Regions from separate parts of the Kitasatospora sp. NBC_01250 genome, predicted to be linked through region 3. Evidence: riboswitches for the same ligand, from Rfam matches in the RefSeq annotation. Region 3 holds a riboswitch; each other region holds the start of a gene.
What was found. Region 3 has a riboswitch for cyclic di-AMP ahead of OG500_RS22835 (LysM peptidoglycan-binding domain-containing protein). Riboswitches for the same ligand answer to the same signal wherever they lie in the genome.

Region 1 (5,699 bases), 4.0 Mb from region 3:
GCTCGACCGCCGGGTCGGGTGCGGAGAGCCAGGCCAGCAACTGCTGGTGGGCCAGCGGGTGGCGGGTCGGCTCGCTCTCCTCGCTCAGGTGGATCAGGCGGAGCAGCAGGTGCCGAGCCGTCCGCCGGCCCTCGGCGGACAGGCCGGCGAAGAGGTTCTCGGCGGTGGCCGCGATCGCACCGTGCACCCCGCCGGTGCGCAGGTAGCCCGCGACGGTCAGGGCACGCCCCTCGCGCTGTTGCCAGGTGGCGAGCAGCGCGTGCGAGAGCAGCGGGAGCACGCCCGCCGCACCCGGCTGGAGGGGGAGGACGGCGGCCTCGGCGCGCGGGTGGGGCGGGTCGGCGGGCAGCGGCAGCTCCACCGGCCCGAGGTCGCGCAGCAGGATTTCGGCCAGCCCCGGCTCCAGCAGCAGGCCGGCCTCCGTCGCCGGGCGGGTGATCGCTTCGTGGAGTTCCGCGCTGGTCATCGGACCGAGCGCGAGCAGGCCGCGGGTGAAGACGGGGACCAGCTGCGGATGGTCGAGGCAGCGTCCGCAGAAGTCGGCGCGCACGCCCAGCACGACGAGGGTGGCCTCGGCCGCCGGCCGGTCGTCCGGGACGGTGGCGAGCTCGCAGAGGGCCTGGATGAAGGCGTGCCGCTCGGCGGGATCGGGGCAGAGGGTGAAGACCTCCTCGAACTGGTCCACGATCAGGGCCGGCCCGAGGGCCGGGGCAGCCGACTGCGCCGGGCGGGGCACGCCGGAGGGCGAGGGTGAAGGTGGAGTGGAGGGTGAGAGTTCCGGCTCGGCCATTGGTGTCGGCGGGGCTTCGGCGCTGGGCGGCGGAAGCGCGACGAGCCGGGGTGCGGCCTCGGCATCGGAGACTGACAAGGTGTCAAGAAGCTGACGCAGGACGGAGAGCGGTCGCGCACCCGGCGTGCAGACCAGGACACGGCGGGCCCCCGGGTGGGCGGACGGCAGGTCGCCGCGCTGGAGGGCGGGCAGCAGGCCGGCCCGCAGCAGGGAGGACTTGCCCGCGCCCGAGGGGGCGACCAGTGCGAGCGGTCCCCGTCCCGCGCGCTCGGCCAGCCGGTCGAGCAACGCGGCGAGGGCGTGGTCGCGCCCGGCGAACCAGTGGGCGTCCTGCGGGCCGAAGGCGGCCAGCCCGGGGTAGGGGCAGGGCAGGTCGAGTGCCGGTGGCACGGCGAGCGCGTGGCCGGCAGCGGTCGGCAGGGCACTGTCGGTGGCTGGCCCGCTTGACCCGGGCCCGGCCGGGCCGGCCCCCGTCGGCCCGGGCTCGGCGGCTTCGGTCAGCCGCAGCAGCGAACCGTCGGCGCGCAGCAGCTCGTCGCAGCGGCGCGCCAGGTCATGGCCCGCCGGCTTGCTGCCGTTCTCGATCTTGCTGAGGTAGCCCTTGCTGTAGTGCAGCAGGCGGGAGAGGGCACTGAGCGACAGTCCGCGCTCGGTGCGCAGCCGGCGCAGCTCGGCACCGAAGCACTCGTCCCGGGAGCGGGCGGCAGTCGGAGGATGGGCAGTCGGCCGGCCGTGAGCGGGCGCGGCGCCGGGCGCTTGGTCGGCAGTGGCCCGGGGAGCCCCGTCCGCCGGTGGAATCAGGTCCATGCGCACCCCGCGACGCCAGCCAGGCCGCGCTTGGCGACTTCTCGGATCTGTCGTCGACAGGTTACCGGCTGTGACCAGCCCGTCTGGCATGCTGTGATCTCGATCGGCGCGGGTCCAGTGGCGGCGCCAGTGGCACATATGTTGTAATACGCAACCACCATGGGAGAGGAAGAGGTCACGCGTGTCGGGTCGAGACGAGTCGATCGAGATCATCCAGCGCGAGCTGACCGCCTTCGCCCGGCGGGCCCGGCACAAGGCCTCGCAGCTGCACCCGGGGCTCTCCCTGGTGACGTACAGCATCCTCGACCTGATGAACGAGCGCGGTGGCTGCCGGGCGGCCGACCTGGCCGCGTACTTCATGCTCGACAAGTCGACCGTGAGCCGGCAGGTCGGCGCTCTGGAGAAGCTGGGGCTGCTCAGCCGCGAGGTGGATCCGGAGGATCACCGCGGGCAGATCCTGCGCCCCAGCGAGCAGGGGATGGCGCTGCTGCGGCACGCGTACGAGATGCGCCGGGAGTCGTTCACCGAGCGGTTCACGGAGTGGACCGACGAGGACGTCGCGCGGCTGGCGGGCTATCTGGTGCGGTACGGCGCGGCGGACTGACGCCGGATCGCACGGCGGGCCGGCGCCCGGCAGCTGACGAGCGGGGCGCAGCCCGTCGCTGCGACAGCGCGCCAACAGCCCGGCACACCAACAGCCGGCACACAAAAGGCCCGGCACACCAACAGCCCGGCACACAAAAGGCCCGGCACACCAACAGCCCGGCACACAAAAGGCCCGGCACACCAACAGCCCGGCACGCCGAAGGCCCAGCGAGCCAAGAGCCAGGCGCGCCAAAGCCGTCGGCCGGCCACAGGTGGGAAACCCGTGGCCGGCCGACGGCTGCGGACGATCCGCCGAGCGCTACCGCCCGATGGGGGCGGGCCGGCGGCCGTTGATCACCGGGGTGATCAGTACGCCTGGTGGGCCTGCCAGAAGACCCAGGCCTGGTTCGGGCTGCCGTAGGTCTGGTTCATGTACTGCAGCGCCCACTTGATCTGGGTGGCGGGGTTGGTCGCCCAGTCCGAGCCGGCCGAGGCCATCTTGTTGCCGGGCAGGGCCTGCGGCAGGCCGTAGGCACCGGAGCTCGGGTTGGTGGCGGTGACGTTCCAGCCGCTCTCGTGGGTGATGATCTGGTCGAACGACGCCAGCTGGTCGGCCGGGACGATCGAGGCGGCGAGCGCCTGCAGCGAGGCGACGCTGGCGTTGGCGCTCAGCGCCGGGGTGGCCGGAGCGGCCGCGGCAGCCGGAGCGGCGGGGGCAGCCGGAGCCGGGGCGGTGGCCGGAGCCTGGGCCGGGGCGGGGGTCTGCGCCGGGGCCTGGGCCTGGGCGTCGCCGAGCGCGAGGTGCTGGCCGGGGTAGATCACGTCCGGACCGTCGGCGAGCACCGACTTGTTCAGGTCGTAGAGCTTCTGCCAGCCGCCCTGCACGTTGTGGCTGGTGGCGATCTTGGACAGCCAGTCGCCGTCCTGCACGGTGTAGCCGGCGGGAGCCTGGGCGGCCGGGGCGGCGGCCGGAGCGGCGGCGGCCGACTCGTGCTGCGCGGTGTAGCCGTGCGAACCGGAGTGGATCGGCGTGGCGCTGGCGCCACCGGCGGTGATCATGGGCAGACCGGCGCCGGCGCCGACGATGACGGCGGTGGCGATCGCGCGCTTGATGGCGGCGCGGCTGGGCAGGCTGGGGCGACCGTTGACGGACAGCATGAAAAGCGTTTCCTCTCCCACGCCTGCGAGGTGAGCTGTCGGATTCGGGCTGGAGTTGCCCGGCCGCGCAATGCGCGGCTTCACCCCAAGCCCCGCCCGGAGCCTTGCTCCAGGTGGGGCGACTTACCTTGGGTCCCCCGCCCCTGCCGTGGTGCTTCAGTGCACAGTGCCCGTTCCATCCGGCGGCAGGATTCGGCGTTCCGGGGAGCGGGGTTCGTGTGGAGACGAACGGCATGCACCGTAGACAGGTCGAAGGTCCCATCTCAAGCCAGGAGGCGCTGTCACAGGGCAATGTGAGGTGTCTCATGCCGAAGCTGGAGGGGCGATAACGATTCGCATCGTTATCGCCCCGTGATATGAATTTTCGTCAGCCCGCACCGCGTCAGTCAGTCAGTCAGCCAGCCAGTCAGCCAGCCAGCGCCGCGTCAGCCGACGCCGAGCCCGCCCGCGCCGCGTCAGCCCGCGTGCCACCCCTGCGGGTCGACGTCGCCGGGCACCACCGCGGCCGGCTGGTAGGCGCCGCGGGTCAGCACGAAGCCCGCCACGTCGAGGTGGCTGACCGAGCCGTCCTCGGCGCGCACCACGCGCAGCGGCTCGCCCGCGTAGTAGCCGTCGAGCCCGACCCAGCTGCCGTCCGGCTCGGGCAGGAAGCGGGAGGTGCGGGCGGGGCCGCTCAGCGCGGTGAGCTCCAGGGCCCGGTCCGCCCGCAGGTGCAGGGCCAGCGCGGTGGGTCCCCAGTACCAGGGGCCGGTCAGTGCGAGCAGGTCGGGATCGGCGTCGGTGAACGGGCGCCAGGCGGTGGGCAGCAGCGGTTCGCGCTCGGCGACGATCCGGATCAGGTCGGGGGCCACCGTCCCGAGCCCGGAGCCGGCGGTGACATTGGTGAGGGTGATCGCTGCCACGTCGTCCTCGGGGCTGAACCACAGGCCGGCCAGGAAGCCGGGCATCGAGCCGCCGTGGCCGACCAGCAGCCGCCCGTCCTGCCGGGACAGCTGCAGGCCCAGTCCGAAGCAGGAGGTCCAGTCGTCACGGTCCGGGCCGGCGGCGGGGCGGCGCATCTCGGCCAGCGTGGCGGGGGCCAGGACCTTCTCCGCGCCGCCCGGGAGCGTGCCGGCCAGGAAGGAGGCCCAGCGGGCGAGGTCGGCGGCGGTGGACCAGAGCTGCCCGGCCGGCGCCATCAGGCCGGTGTCGGTGAGCGGCTCGGGGAGCATCACGTCCGCCCACGGGTGCACGGCGAACCCGCCCGCGTGCGGGGCCTGCGGCAGCAGCGTGGTGCGGGTCAGGCCGAGCGGATCGAGCACCTCCTGGCGCAGCACCTCGCCCCACGGCAGCCGACGCACCTTGGCCACCAGCGCGCCGAGCAGCGCGTAGCCGGGGTTGGAGTAGTGGTGGCGCTCGCCGGCCGGGTGGCGGAACGGCTGCTCCTCCAGCAGGTTGCCCAGCTCCGGGCGGTGCGAGCCGTCGGTCCGCTCCCACCACGGGCCCGGCGTCTCGGCGGCCAGCCCGGCCGTGTGGCTGAGCAGTTCGCGGATCGTGGCCCGCCCGGCCGAGGTGCCCGGCAGGTGCTGCTCCAGCGGATCGGCCAGGTCGAGCAGGCCCTCGTCGCGCAGGCGCAGCACCAGCACCGCGGCGAAGGACTTGGTGATCGAGCCGATCCGGTACTGCGTGTTCTCGTCCGGCGCGTGGCCCTCGATCATGCTCCGGCCACCGCTCCAGACCCGGTGGCCGCCGCGCGCCACCAGGCCGACCAGCGAGGGCGTCCGGCCCTGTGCCTGTCCGACGGCGAGGCGGTGCAGCAGGGCCCGGCGCGTCTCGGGCAGCAGCTCGTCCGCGGCCACGGCAGGGATGGGCAACTCGTCGGCCCGTGCCTGGTTGATCGGCAACTCGCCCGACTGGTAGGTCATCTGATCTCACATTCGCAGCTGGGGGGCTGGAGAAGGTCGAACCGCTCGACCCTACCGGCGCCCGCCCCGCATGGCTCGGCAATAAGCGGGTCCGCCGGCGGGCGGGGCGGGCTCCCTTCGAGCGTCCCCGGCAACGACGCCCGGGAACCCCCGCCGACCAGCCCGGATTCTGCGGCCCGCTATGCTGCCCCCGGCCGCGCGACCACGGGCCGCAGGATCAGAGGGGGAGACGGTGCACCAGTCCGGACACGACAGCGACATGACGCGGCTTCAGACGGACCGCCCGCACCCCGCGCGCATCTACGACTACTGGCTCGGCGGCAAGGACAACTTCCCGCCGGACCGTCAGGCGGCCGAGCACGCGATCAGCGCCTCGGCGGACATACCCGCGGCGGCCCGCGAGAACCGGGCCTTCCTGCGGCGGGCGGTGCGGCTGGCGGCCGAGGCCGGCATCC
Region 2 (5,699 bases), 3.3 Mb from region 3:
ATCACATGGCTGACCGTCAGGCCGCTGCGCTCGGTCCAGCTGACGAAGTAGACGTCGGGGGCGACCAGTGCGACGTGCAGTGACACGTCCTCCCACTGGCCGGCCGACTCGCCGAGCCCCTCCCAGCGAAGCCGCGTGCCGTCGGCCGAGTAGGCGTTGCGGAAGGCGGCGCCGTTGTCGACCTGGAAGAGGTACGTCCGGCCGGCGAAGCCGGGCAGGGCAGCGGTCTCGGTCATGCTGGTGGAGGTCCTCGTCTGTGATCCGGGGAGCTTGGCCGGGGCATTGGTGCGCTCCCAAAGCTATCCGACCCGCGGCATGGAGGGACAATGGTTCCGCGACACGCCCCGTGCCACCGCCCGCCGGTCCTCCGGCCAGCGGGTGGCCGGCCGACGGGTGGGGCACCGTGGCTGGTCGGGAGGTCGATCATGCGCAAGGTTGTCGACTGCCGGGAGTACCCGAGCGAGATGAACTGCACCCTGGCCATCTCCGGCGAGGAGGAGGAGGTCGTGCGCGCCGCCGCCGAACACGCGGTCTCGGTCCACGGCCACCAGGACACCCAGGAGCTGCGCGACCAGATCCGCGCCACGCTCAAGGACGAACTGGTCCTCCAGCACACCTGACAGCAGAGCTGACAGCACACCTGACAACAACACCCTCACCCCGTCCCGGGCCGTACGGAGAATCCCGTATGGCCCGGGACGGGTGCGCTCTGCTGGAGTGAGGGGGAGTGCCGAGGAGGTGGCCGCGATGGCGGTCGACGAGGACAAGGTGATGGAGTTCCTGGGCCGAGTGGTGTCCGACGGCGCCGCCGCGATGGCCGGGCTGTGCACCTCGCTGGGCGACCGGCTGGGCCTGTACAGCGCGATGGCCGGCGCCGGACCGATGACCGTGGCCCAGCTGGCCGAGCGCACCGGCCTGCACGAGCGCTACCTGCGCGAGTGGCTGGCCGCGCAGGTGGCCGGCGAGTACGTGGAGTACGACCCGGCGACCGACGGCTACCTGCTGCCCGACGAGCACGCCGCCGTGCTGGCCGACCCCGGTGCGCCGACCTACGCGGCCGGCTTCTTCACCATGATGCAGGCGCTCTACGGCACCGAGGACGTGCTGATGGAGGCGTTTCGGACCGGGCGAGGGGTGGGCTGGGAGGAGCACGGCGACGCGCTCTTCGCCGGGACCGCCAAGTTCTTCCGCCCGGGCTACGCGGGCGCCCTGGTCCCCGAGTGGATCCCCGCGATGAACGGCACCGAGCGCAAGCTGGCCGCCGGCGCCGAGGTCGCCGACGTGGGCTGCGGCTACGGCTGGTCCACCATGCTGATGGCCAAGGCCTACCCGGCCTCGCACTTCCACGGCTTCGACTTCCACCGGCCCTCGATCGAGGCGGCCAACGAGCTGGCCAAGGAGCAGGGGCTGGCCGACCGGGTCAGCTTCGAGGTGGCCGGTGCCCAGGACTTCCCCGGGGACGGCTACGACCTGATCACCTTCTTCGACTGCCTGCACGACATGGGCGACCCCGGCAGCGCGCTGCACCACGCCGAGCAGTCGCTGGCCCCCGACGGCGCCTGCATGATCGTCGAACCGAACGTCTCGGCCGACGTCCGGGCGAACGCCAACCCGATCGGCCGCGCCGTGGTCTCCGCCTCGGTCGCCATCTGCCTGCCCTCCGCGCTGGCCCAGCACGGGCCGCAGGCGATGGGCAACCACGCCGGTGAGGACGCGATGCGCCACCTCGCCGACGACGCCGGCCTGCACCACTGGAAGCTGGCCGCCGAGAGCCCGCTCAACCGCGTCTACGCCGCCAGCCGGTAGCCGACCGGTCACCGTTGCTCCTCTCCCACATGATCGCCTCGTTGGGCGGGCGGTCCGCAGCCGGGCTTGTCGGGGCCCGGCTTGACCCGGCCTCCCCGGTGGGCGCACGCTCGATGCGTGACTCCGTCCGGGGAGGCCGGCTTGCGGCGGATCTGCGCCGTGATCGACCTGCTGATCGACGCCGTCGACGAGGAGACCCTGCTGCCGGCGCTGTTTCCGGTGCTGCTCCGCGCCGTGCCGGGGGACAGCCTCACCTGGTCCACCCGCACCCCCACCGGGCGCCATCCGGTCACCCTGCCGCAGGCGCTGTTCAGCCCGCAGACGCTGGCCGCGTTCTTCCGGTACGCCCCGGCGGACCCGCTCTTCGTGCACACCAACGGCGGCAGCGGCGTCCCGCTGCGCCGCAGCGACCTGCAGTCCCGGACCGAGTACCACCGGCTGGGCACCTACGGCGAGGCGCTGGGCCCGGCCGGTGCGGAGTACCAGCTGGCGATGGCCTTCCCGGCCGGCTGGACGAGCGCCGGGCGGCGCACCGTGGCGCTGATCGTCAACCGGTCCGGCAGCGACTTCCCGGACGCCGACCTGGCCTCGGCCACCCTGCTGCGGGCCCGGCTCACCCACGCCCTGGAGCGGCTGGCACCCCCGCCGCGGGCGCCGGCCGCCGACCTCACCGCGCGCGAGGCCGCCGTGCTGGACCTGCTCGCGGACGGCCTGACGGACCAGCAGATCGGCCGCCGTCTCGCGGTCTCCACCCGCACCGTGGACAAGCACCTGGAACACGCCTACGCCAAGCTGCGGGTGCACAGCCGGGTGGCCGCCGCGGCGGCCTGGCGCGGCACCGGCTGAGCCCCGGTCCCCGCGTGCTTGCGGGGACCGGGGCTCAACGGGGGCTCGACGGGCTCAGACCCGCTTCGGGGTCCGCTTCAGCGCCGGTTTCAGCAGCTGAAGTCGATCAGCGAGAACGACTCGTAGTGGTCGGAGGTGTAGTAGTCCGACCCGTCCTCGCCGGTGATGATTCTGCGCGTGCCGCGGGTGGGCGCACCCGGCGTGACGACCGTGTACTCCTGGTAGTAGCCGTTCGGCTCGCTGGGCAGCACGCCCTCGCGGTTCTGGAAGGTCTCGCCGTCCTCGGAGTACGGGAACGGGCCGCCCTGGGCGATCAGGTTCAGCGTGTCGTCCGCCTGGCTCGGCAGCGCCGACTGGCAGATCGAGCCGCTGACGTCCGCGTGGGCGTCGGCGGCGAAGACGGCGGTGGGGGCCAGGGTGAGCATGCTCACGGTGACCACGGAGGCGGCACGCGACTTCAACGCGCGTAGAAGAGTCTGCATGGCAAGCAGTCTGGGGGAGCGTCAGGAAGTCTGGGAAGGTGCTGGGAGCACGCCAAGAGACTTTTCATGTCCATGTAACTGGATGGCGGTCCAGGTGATGCGATGGCGTCGCTTTCGGTGCTGGTGTGACAGGTGTGACTCGCCTGACATTGATGATGATCATGTCATCTGCCTACCCTGCTGGCGCCCGCCACCCAGCGGCGGGCCCAGCCCCCGGGACCGCCGAGTCCTGCCTGCCGGTGGCCGGCCCCGGAGCACCGCACCAGGCAGGAGCGGGGGACCCAGGTAGTGCCAGCCGTGCCCCGCCCGCCTGCGCCCGCAGGCCCACCAGGCACGCCCGGCTAGGGGTGAAGCCGCCACCGGAATCCGTCGGTGGCCGGGCCATCTTGCGGCCCGAACCCGACAGCTCACCTCGTAGGCGTCGCAAGAGGACTCCCCGTGATACCCACCTCCACCCCGCTGCGCCTCGGCGTCGTCGTCGGAGCGCTCGGCCTGCTCGCGGTGCCCGTCGTCGGCCAGGCCGATGCCTGGGCCCGTACGTCCGGCACCGCCGTGCCCCAGGTCACCCAGGACCGGCTGACCCCCGCCACGGCCACCGCCGGCGCCTCGACCACCGCCGCGCTCACCCTGCACGCCGCCTCCTGCTTCACCGCGAAGACGGTGGGGGTCGGGGTGCGCGACGCCGCCGGCAACAACCTGGACTTCCCCGGGAACCTCGGCAACCAGCAGATCTGCCCGAGCGGCCTTTCGCTGACCACCGGCGCGCGCAGCTTCCCGGCCGGTGCGTACCAGATCTTCGGCTTCTTCCAGGACCAGGCGGGTGCCTGGCACAACCTGACCACGCAGACCCTCACGGTCTCGGCGGCCGGCACCCCCACCTCCACCCCGGCCCCCGCCCCGACGCCCGCGCCTTCGCCGTCGCCGAGCACGCCGCCCGCCACCGGCGGCTCGCCGGTCGCCGGCAAGACGCTGACCTGGTCGGACGAGTTCAACGGCCCGCTGGACGCCACCAAGTGGAACGACAGCACCACCACCGCGTACAAGTACGGCACCCACAACCCGGACGACAACAAGCTCGACTGGCTCGACCCGTCCGACGTCTCGGTGGCGAACGGTGTGGCCACCTTCACCGCCCAGCCCTCCAGCCACACCCTGGAGAACGGCAAGCAGGCCTGGACCACCGGCCTGCTCACCACCGAGGGCACCCAGCAGGGCTTCAAGGTGAAGACCGGCGACTACGCCGAGGCCCGGGTGCAGATGCCCTCCGCGCCCGGCGCCTGGCCCGCGCTGTGGACCTGGGCGAACGGCGGCAGCGAGATCGACTCCTTCGAGTACCACCCGGACAACCCGAACCTGCTGGAGCTGACCAACCACGTCAACCCGGCGCACGACTACCTGACCGACGCCACCGACGTGAAGCCCGGCCAGTGGGTCACCATCGGCACCTACTACGGCGCCAACTCCGTCGACTGGTACGTGAACGGGGTCAAGGTCTACTCGGACAACACCGGCGTCGGGGCCAACTGGTCCGCCAACCTGATCCTCAACCTGTCGATCAGCGCCGGGCAGTACCACCCCGGCCCGAGCGGCTCCGCCCCGATCACCTTCGCGGCGGACTACGTGCGGGTCTACCGCTAGGCCTCGGCGCCGGCCTCCTGCCCCTGGACGGCGGAGAGCGGAGCGGCCAACTCCTCCAGGGAGAGCCGCTCCGCCCGGACGCCGATCGCCGCCTCCACCAGCCCGGCCGCCGCCATCAGCGAGGCGCCGATGCAGAAGGCGAGCGTGGTGTCGGCGGGCTTGCCGCTGTTCACCAGGCCGTTGAAGAGCAGCGGCCCGGTGATGCCGCCCAGCGCGGTGCCCACCGCGTAGAAGAACGCGATGCACAGCGCCCGCACCTCCAGCGGGAAGACCTCGCTCACCGTCAGGTAGGCGGCGCTCGCGCCGGCCGAGGCGAAGAACAGCACGCCCACCCAACAGGCCGTCATGGTGGTGGCGTTGAGCAGGCCCTGCTGGAAGAGCGCGGCCGTGCCGAAGAGCAGCACCCCCGACAGCAGGTAGGTCCCGGCGATCATCGGCTTGCGGCCCACGCTGTCGAAGAGGTGGCCGAGCAGCAGCGGGCCGCAGAAGTTGCCCACCGCGATCACCGCGAAGTAGTAACCGGTGTCGCCCTGCGGGACGTTGAAGAAGGTCGTCAGGATCACCGCGTAGCCGAAGGTGACCGAGTTGTAGAGGAAGGCCTGGCCGACGAAGAGCGCCAGGCCCAGGACGGTGCGCTTGGGGTAGCTGCGGAAGACCGTGCGGGCCACCGTGGTGAAGCTGACCGGTCCCTGCTCGCGCACCGTCACCCAGCCCTCGGGGGCCGGCAGCGGCTCGCCGGTCTGCTCGGTGACGGTCCGCTCGATCTCGTCGACCAGCTGGTCGGCCTCCTCGCCGCGCCCGTGGGTGAAGAGCCAGCGCGGGCTCTCCGGCACGTGCCGGCGCACCAGCAGGATCACCAGGCCCAGGGCCACGCCGATCGCGAAGGCCAGCCGCCAGCCGATGTCCGTGGCGAAGAGCGCGGTGTTC
Region 3 (5,699 bases):
GAGCAGCTCGGCGAGGCGGTGGAGGCGGCCGGGCAGCTCGGCCATCGTGACGATCTTCTCGCCGTCCGGGCCGGCCACGCAGAACAGGTCGATCGGGCCCAGGTGCTTCTCGGCGGTGTCGACCAGCGCGGCGATGTCGCTCGGCTGGTGGATGTCGGAGCTGACGCCGACCACCGGGCAGCCGATCCGGTCCAGGGCGGTGGCCAGGTCCTCGGCGACGCCGACCCGGGGGTCGGCGATCAGCAGGCCGGCGGCGCCCGCCGCGGCGAACCGACGGGCCGGCCCGTCGCCGTCGCCGCCGTCGAGTACCGCGATAACCACCACTGCCCCGGCTACCCGCATGGCCTGCTCCTCCCTGGGGGCACCGCCGCACTGCGTCGCCCGCCAACCACGTATCGGAGGATCGTAGGCTCCAGCTGACCCTCCGCAACAGGGATTACCCGCCAGGTGACCAGACTCACTCCTGGCGGCGACCGGATACGGTCAGAACATGTCCGACCAGCCTGATTCGCCCCCGCCCACCCTCTTCACCTGGGAGTTCGCGGCCGACCCCTACCCGGCGTACGCCTGGCTGCGGGAACACGCGCCGGTGCACCGCACCACCTTGCCGAGCGGGGTTGACGCCTGGCTGGTCACCCGTTATGCGGACGCCCGCCAGGCGCTGGCCGACGCCCGGCTCTCCAAGAACCCGGCGCACCACAGCGAGCAGGCGCACCGCACGGGACGGGTGGGGATCCCGGGGGAGCGTCAGGCCGACCTGATGACGCACCTGCTGAACATCGACCCGCCCGACCACACCCGGCTGCGCCGCCTGGTCTCCAAGGCCTTCACCCCGCGCAGGGTGGCCGAGTTCGAGCCCCGGGTGCAGCAGCTGACGGACCGGTTGATCGACGGCTTCGCGGCCCGCGGCTCGGCCGACCTGATCCACGAGTTCGCCTTCCCGCTGCCGATCTACGCGATCTGCGACCTGCTCGGCGTGCCGGCCGAGGACCAGGACGACTTCCGGGACTGGGCCGGCATGATGATCCGCCACGGCGGCGGCCCGCGCGGCGGCGTGGCGCGCGCGGTCAAGCGGATGCGCACCTACCTGGCCGAGCTGATCCACCGCAAGCGGGCCGACCCCGGGGACGACCTGATCTCCGGTCTGATCCGGGCCAGCGACCACGGTGAGCACCTCACCGAGAACGAGGCCGCGGCGATGGCGTTCATCCTGCTGTTCGCGGGGTTCGAGACCACGGTCAATCTGATCGGCAACGGCCTGTACTCACTGATGAACCAGCCGCTCCAGCGGGCCCGGCTGCAGGAGTCCATCGCGCGCGGCGAGAGCGGGCTGCTGGCCACCGGGGTCGAGGAGTTGCTGCGCTTCGACGGCCCGGTGGAGCTGGCCACCTGGCGGTTCGCCACCGAGCCGTTGACCATCGGCGGGGTGCGGATCCCGGTGGGGGACCCGGTGTTGGTGGTGCTCGCGGCGGCCGACCGGGACCCGGCCAGGTTCGAGCGCCCCGACACCCTTGACCTGGCCCGCCGGGACAACCCGCACCTCGGCTTCGGGCACGGCATCCACTACTGCATCGGCGCTCCGCTGGCCCGACTTGAGGGCCAGGCCGCACTCGCCACCCTGCTGACCCGGTTGCCCGATCTCCGGCTCGCCGCGGACCCCGCCGAACTGCGGTGGCGTGGCGGTCTGATCATGCGCGGCCTGCGCGAACTCCCTGTTTCGTTCACGCCCGAAGCTGCCGCGAAGTGACGGAACGGCAGCTCTGACGGCGTGTCGAAGTCCGTTGTCCGGTGCGGCCTGAATGACCATCAACCCGGACAAACAAGACCAGTTGGTAGGCGATCGATCGCGCTCCGTAATTTTCATGTGATGTACGCGATATGAGCTTGTGATCGGTCCGTCAATCTGCTTACCCTCCCTGGAGTTCGCTGCTGCGAACCCCGGAGTGCGGAACGCCGAGTCCTGCCCGTCGCGCTCCCGGGACACCGACCGACACCCGGGCAGGGGCGGGGGACCCAGGATTTTCTGCCGTCTCCCACGGCTAGGGGTGAAGCCGCGTCAGCGGCCGGGCCAACCTCACGGGCCCGAACCCGACAGCTCACCTCGCAGGCGTGCGGAGAGGGATAGCTTCATGCTGCTCACTGGCAATGGCCGGCACCGCCGTCGTACCCAGGCCGAGAAGGCGATCGCCGCGGCCGGCGTGGCCGGCGTCGGCCTCGCGGTTCCGCTGCTCACCGCGACCAGCGCGCACGCCGCACCGGTCTCGGTCTGGGACCAGGTCGCCAACTGCGAAAGCACCAACAACTGGTCGATCAACAGCGGCAACGGTTTCTACGGTGGCCTGCAGTTCACCTCCTCGACCTGGGCCGCGTACGGCGGCACCCAGTACGCCGCGCAGGCCAACCAGGCCAGCAAGGCCCAGCAGATCTCGGTCGCCGAGCGGGTGCTGGCGGACCAGGGCCCGGGCGCCTGGCCGGTCTGCTCGGTCAAGGCCGGGCTGAGCAAGGGCGGCGCCTCGGCCGCCCTCGACGCGAGCGCCGACTCGGGCGCGGCCCAGCAGCAGAGCGCGCCGCAGGAGCAGTCGGCGACCCGGCAGTCGAAGCCGCAGCCCCAGCAGCAGGCCCAGCCCCAGCAGCAGACGCAGCCTCAGCAGTCGGCCGCGCCGAACTTCCCGGGGAAGGCCGGCTGGGACGCGGACGGCAAGGTGTTCTGGTACCAGAAGGACGGCGGCTGGTACTGGACCAGCCACCAGAGCGTGTACAACCAGTACGCCGCCCCTGCCCAGGCTCCCGCCCAGGCCCCGGTCCAGACCCCCGTCCAGGTCCCCGCTCCTGCCGCGCCCGCCGCTGCGGCGCAGGCCGCCCCGGCCGGTCACGGCTACACGGTGCAGGCCGGCGACACCCTCTCCTCCATCGCCCGGGCCCAGCACCTGACCGGCGGCTGGCAGCAGCTGTACCAGGCCAACCACTCGACGGTGGGCGGCGATCCGAACCTGATCATGCCGGGTCAGCAGCTGCACTTCGGCTGACGGGCCGACGAAAGCGCGCGGGGTGCCCCGGAACGTGGCCCCGGCGACGCCCCGCGCGCTTTCGAGTGAACTACTCGCGGGTAGCCGAGCCACACCGTGAGACGGCACCCAGGCCTGGACGGCCCGGGCGGCCGGTGCGGTTAGGCTCTGGTCGTAACGACTCCGTTCCACGTCCGCAGGACCGCTTCCGTCTAGGAGATGCCTCGTGCCGTCCATTGATGTCGTCGTCGCCCGTGAGATTCTCGACTCGCGCGGCAACCCCACGGTCGAGGTCGAGGTCGGCCTCGACGACGGCAGCACCGGCCGTGCCGCTGTCCCGTCCGGCGCCTCCACCGGCGCGTTCGAGGCGCTGGAGCTGCGCGACGGTGACAAGAACCGCTACTTCGGCAAGGGCGTGGAGAAGGCCGTCCTCGCCGTGATCGAGCAGATCGGCCCGGAGCTGGTCGGCTACGACGCCACCGAGCAGCGGCTGATCGACCAGGCGATGCTCGACCTGGACGCCACCCCGGACAAGTCCTCGCTGGGCGCCAACGCGATCCTCGGCGTCTCGCTCGCCGTCGCGCACGCCGCCTCCGAGGCCAGCGACCTGCCGCTCTTCCGCTACCTGGGCGGCCCGAACGCGCACGTGCTGCCGGTCCCGATGATGAACATCCTCAACGGTGGGTCGCACGCCGACTCCAACGTCGACATCCAGGAGTTCATGATCGCGCCGATCGGTGCGGAGTCCTTCTCCGAGGCCGTTCGCTGGGGCGTGGAGGTGTACCACACGCTCAAGGGCGTGCTGAAGGAGCGCGGCCTGTCCACCGGCCTGGGCGACGAGGGCGGCTTCGCGCCGAACCTGGACAGCAACCGCGAGGCGCTGGACCTGATCACCGAGGCGATCAAGAAGGCCGGCTACGTGCCCGGCAAGGACGTCGCGCTCGCGCTGGACGTGGCCGCCTCCGAGTTCTACAAGGACGGCGCCTACCAGTTCGAGGGCAAGCCGCTGTCCGCCGCCGAGCTGATCGACTACTACGCCGACCTGGTCGACAACTACCCGCTGGTCTCCATCGAGGACCCGCTGGACGAGTCCGACTGGGACGGCTGGAAGGCCATGACCGACAAGCTGGGCGCCAAGGTCCAGCTGGTCGGTGACGACCTGTTCGTGACCAACCCGGCCCGCCTGGCCCAGGGCATCGAGACCGGCACCGCCAACGCGCTGCTGGTGAAGGTGAACCAGATCGGCTCGCTGACCGAGACCCTGGACGCCGTCGAGCTGGCCCAGCGCAACGGCTACCGCTGCATGATGTCGCACCGCTCCGGCGAGACCGAGGACGTCACCATCGCCGACCTGGCCGTCGCCACCAACTGCGGCCAGATCAAGACCGGCGCCCCGGCCCGCTCCGAGCGCGTCGCGAAGTACAACCAGCTGCTGCGCATCGAGGAGATCCTCGACGACGCCGCCGAGTACGCGGGTCGCGCGGCCTTCCCGCGGTTCCGCTTCGCGGACCAGTGAGCACCGGAAGTTCGAGGGCTGAACCCGAGGGCTGAGCACCGCCCTCGCAGCACGCCTGACCGATGCCCCGGCCGTCGCCCCGTAGGGTGGACGCCGGGGCACCGGCACGACTGGGGCCGGTACGAGCGGACGGATCGGGAGGGGTCAGGAGATGGCACGCTGGAAGATCCCGGGCCTGGCCGGCCGGCCGCGGTTCACCTCCCGGGCCACCGTGCTGGTCCTGGTGCTCTGCTCGCTGGTGGCGATCCTCGCCTACCCGACCCGGCAGTTCATGAACCAGCGCGCCCAGATCAGCGACCAGCGGGTCAAGGCCGAGCAGGCCCGCCAGCAGGTGGAACAGCTGAAGACCGAGTGGGCCCGCTGGCAGGACCCGATGTTCGTCAAGGCCCAGGCCCGCGAGCGCCTGCACTACGCGCTGCCCGGCGAGACCCCGTTCGTCTCCATCGACCCCACCCCCTCGGCCACGCCCCCCCAGCCCGCCGGCGCCGGGTCCCCGCAGGCCGCCGCGAAGGCGGCCAAGCCCTGGTACGCCGCCGTCTGGGACTCGGTGGACGCGGCTGCCGCCCCTGCCCCCACCCCCGCCCCGTCTGGGGCTCCCGCCCCGTGAGAAGACTGCAGAACTGATGAGCACTGAGAACCAGAGCGCCGCCGCCCAGCCCGCCAAGGACGAGCCGGTCGCCGATCGCGACCTCGCCGCGGTGGCGGCCCAGCTCGGGCGCGTCCCGCGCGGCACCCGGGCGGTGGCGCACCGCTGCCCGTGCGGCAACCCCGACGTGGTGGAGACCGCTCCCCGGCTGCCCGACGGCACCCCGTTCCCGACCCTCTACTACCTGACCTGCCCCAAGGCCGCCTCGCTGATCGGCACCCTGGAGGCGGACGGGGTGATGAAGGATCAGACCGCGCGGCTGGCCGAGGACCCGGAGCTGGCGGCGGCCTACCAGAAGGCGCACGAGGACTACATCGCCCGCCGTGACGCCATCGAGGTGCTGGAGGGCTTCCCGTCGGCCGGCGGCATGCCGGACCGGGTGAAGTGCCTGCACGTGCTGGTCGGCCACTCGCTGGCGGCCGGACCCGGCGTCAACCCGCTGGGGGACGAGGCGCTCGCGATGCTGCCCGAGTGGTGGCGCAAGGGCCCCTGCGTGAGCGAGCAGGCCGTCGAGAGCGGCATCGCCGCCCTC

Region 1: linked by a shared signal. The riboswitch ahead of OG500_RS06240 (LysM peptidoglycan-binding domain-containing protein) and the one ahead of OG500_RS22835 (LysM peptidoglycan-binding domain-containing protein) in region 3 are both predicted to bind cyclic di-AMP.
Region 2: linked by a shared signal. The riboswitch ahead of OG500_RS08775 (glycoside hydrolase family 16 protein) and the one ahead of OG500_RS22835 (LysM peptidoglycan-binding domain-containing protein) in region 3 are both predicted to bind cyclic di-AMP.

What each region holds. Positions count from the first base shown of each region.
Region 1 covers NZ_CP108476.1:1,386,781-1,392,479, reverse strand. Annotated here, with positions in the region: gene OG500_RS06250 (nSTAND1 domain-containing NTPase) at 1-1,597, opposite strand, end outside; gene OG500_RS06245 (MarR family winged helix-turn-helix transcriptional regulator) at 1,779-2,201, shown strand; gene OG500_RS06240 (LysM peptidoglycan-binding domain-containing protein) at 2,549-3,340, opposite strand; cyclic di-AMP (ydaO/yuaA leader) riboswitch at 3,346-3,471, opposite strand; gene OG500_RS06235 (serine hydrolase domain-containing protein) at 3,796-5,244, opposite strand; gene OG500_RS06230 (SAM-dependent methyltransferase) at 5,504-5,699, shown strand, end outside.
Region 2 covers NZ_CP108476.1:2,157,796-2,163,494, reverse strand. Annotated here, with positions in the region: gene OG500_RS08800 (MoaF-related domain-containing protein) at 1-236, opposite strand, end outside; gene OG500_RS08795 (DUF1059 domain-containing protein) at 426-620, shown strand; gene OG500_RS08790 (class I SAM-dependent methyltransferase) at 748-1,806, shown strand; gene OG500_RS08785 (helix-turn-helix transcriptional regulator) at 1,924-2,652, shown strand; gene OG500_RS08780 (ribonuclease domain-containing protein) at 2,742-3,134, opposite strand; cyclic di-AMP (ydaO/yuaA leader) riboswitch at 3,438-3,569, shown strand; gene OG500_RS08775 (glycoside hydrolase family 16 protein) at 3,573-4,772, shown strand; gene OG500_RS08770 (MFS transporter) at 4,769-5,699, opposite strand, start outside.
Region 3 covers NZ_CP108476.1:5,415,082-5,420,780, forward strand. Annotated here, with positions in the region: gene OG500_RS22825 (hypothetical protein) at 1-342, opposite strand, end outside; gene OG500_RS22830 (cytochrome P450 family protein) at 491-1,747, shown strand; cyclic di-AMP (ydaO/yuaA leader) riboswitch at 1,976-2,124, shown strand; gene OG500_RS22835 (LysM peptidoglycan-binding domain-containing protein) at 2,130-3,026, shown strand; gene eno (phosphopyruvate hydratase) at 3,232-4,521, shown strand; gene OG500_RS22845 (FtsB family cell division protein) at 4,673-5,128, shown strand; partial or broken gene OG500_RS22850 (DUF501 domain-containing protein) at 5,145-5,681, shown strand.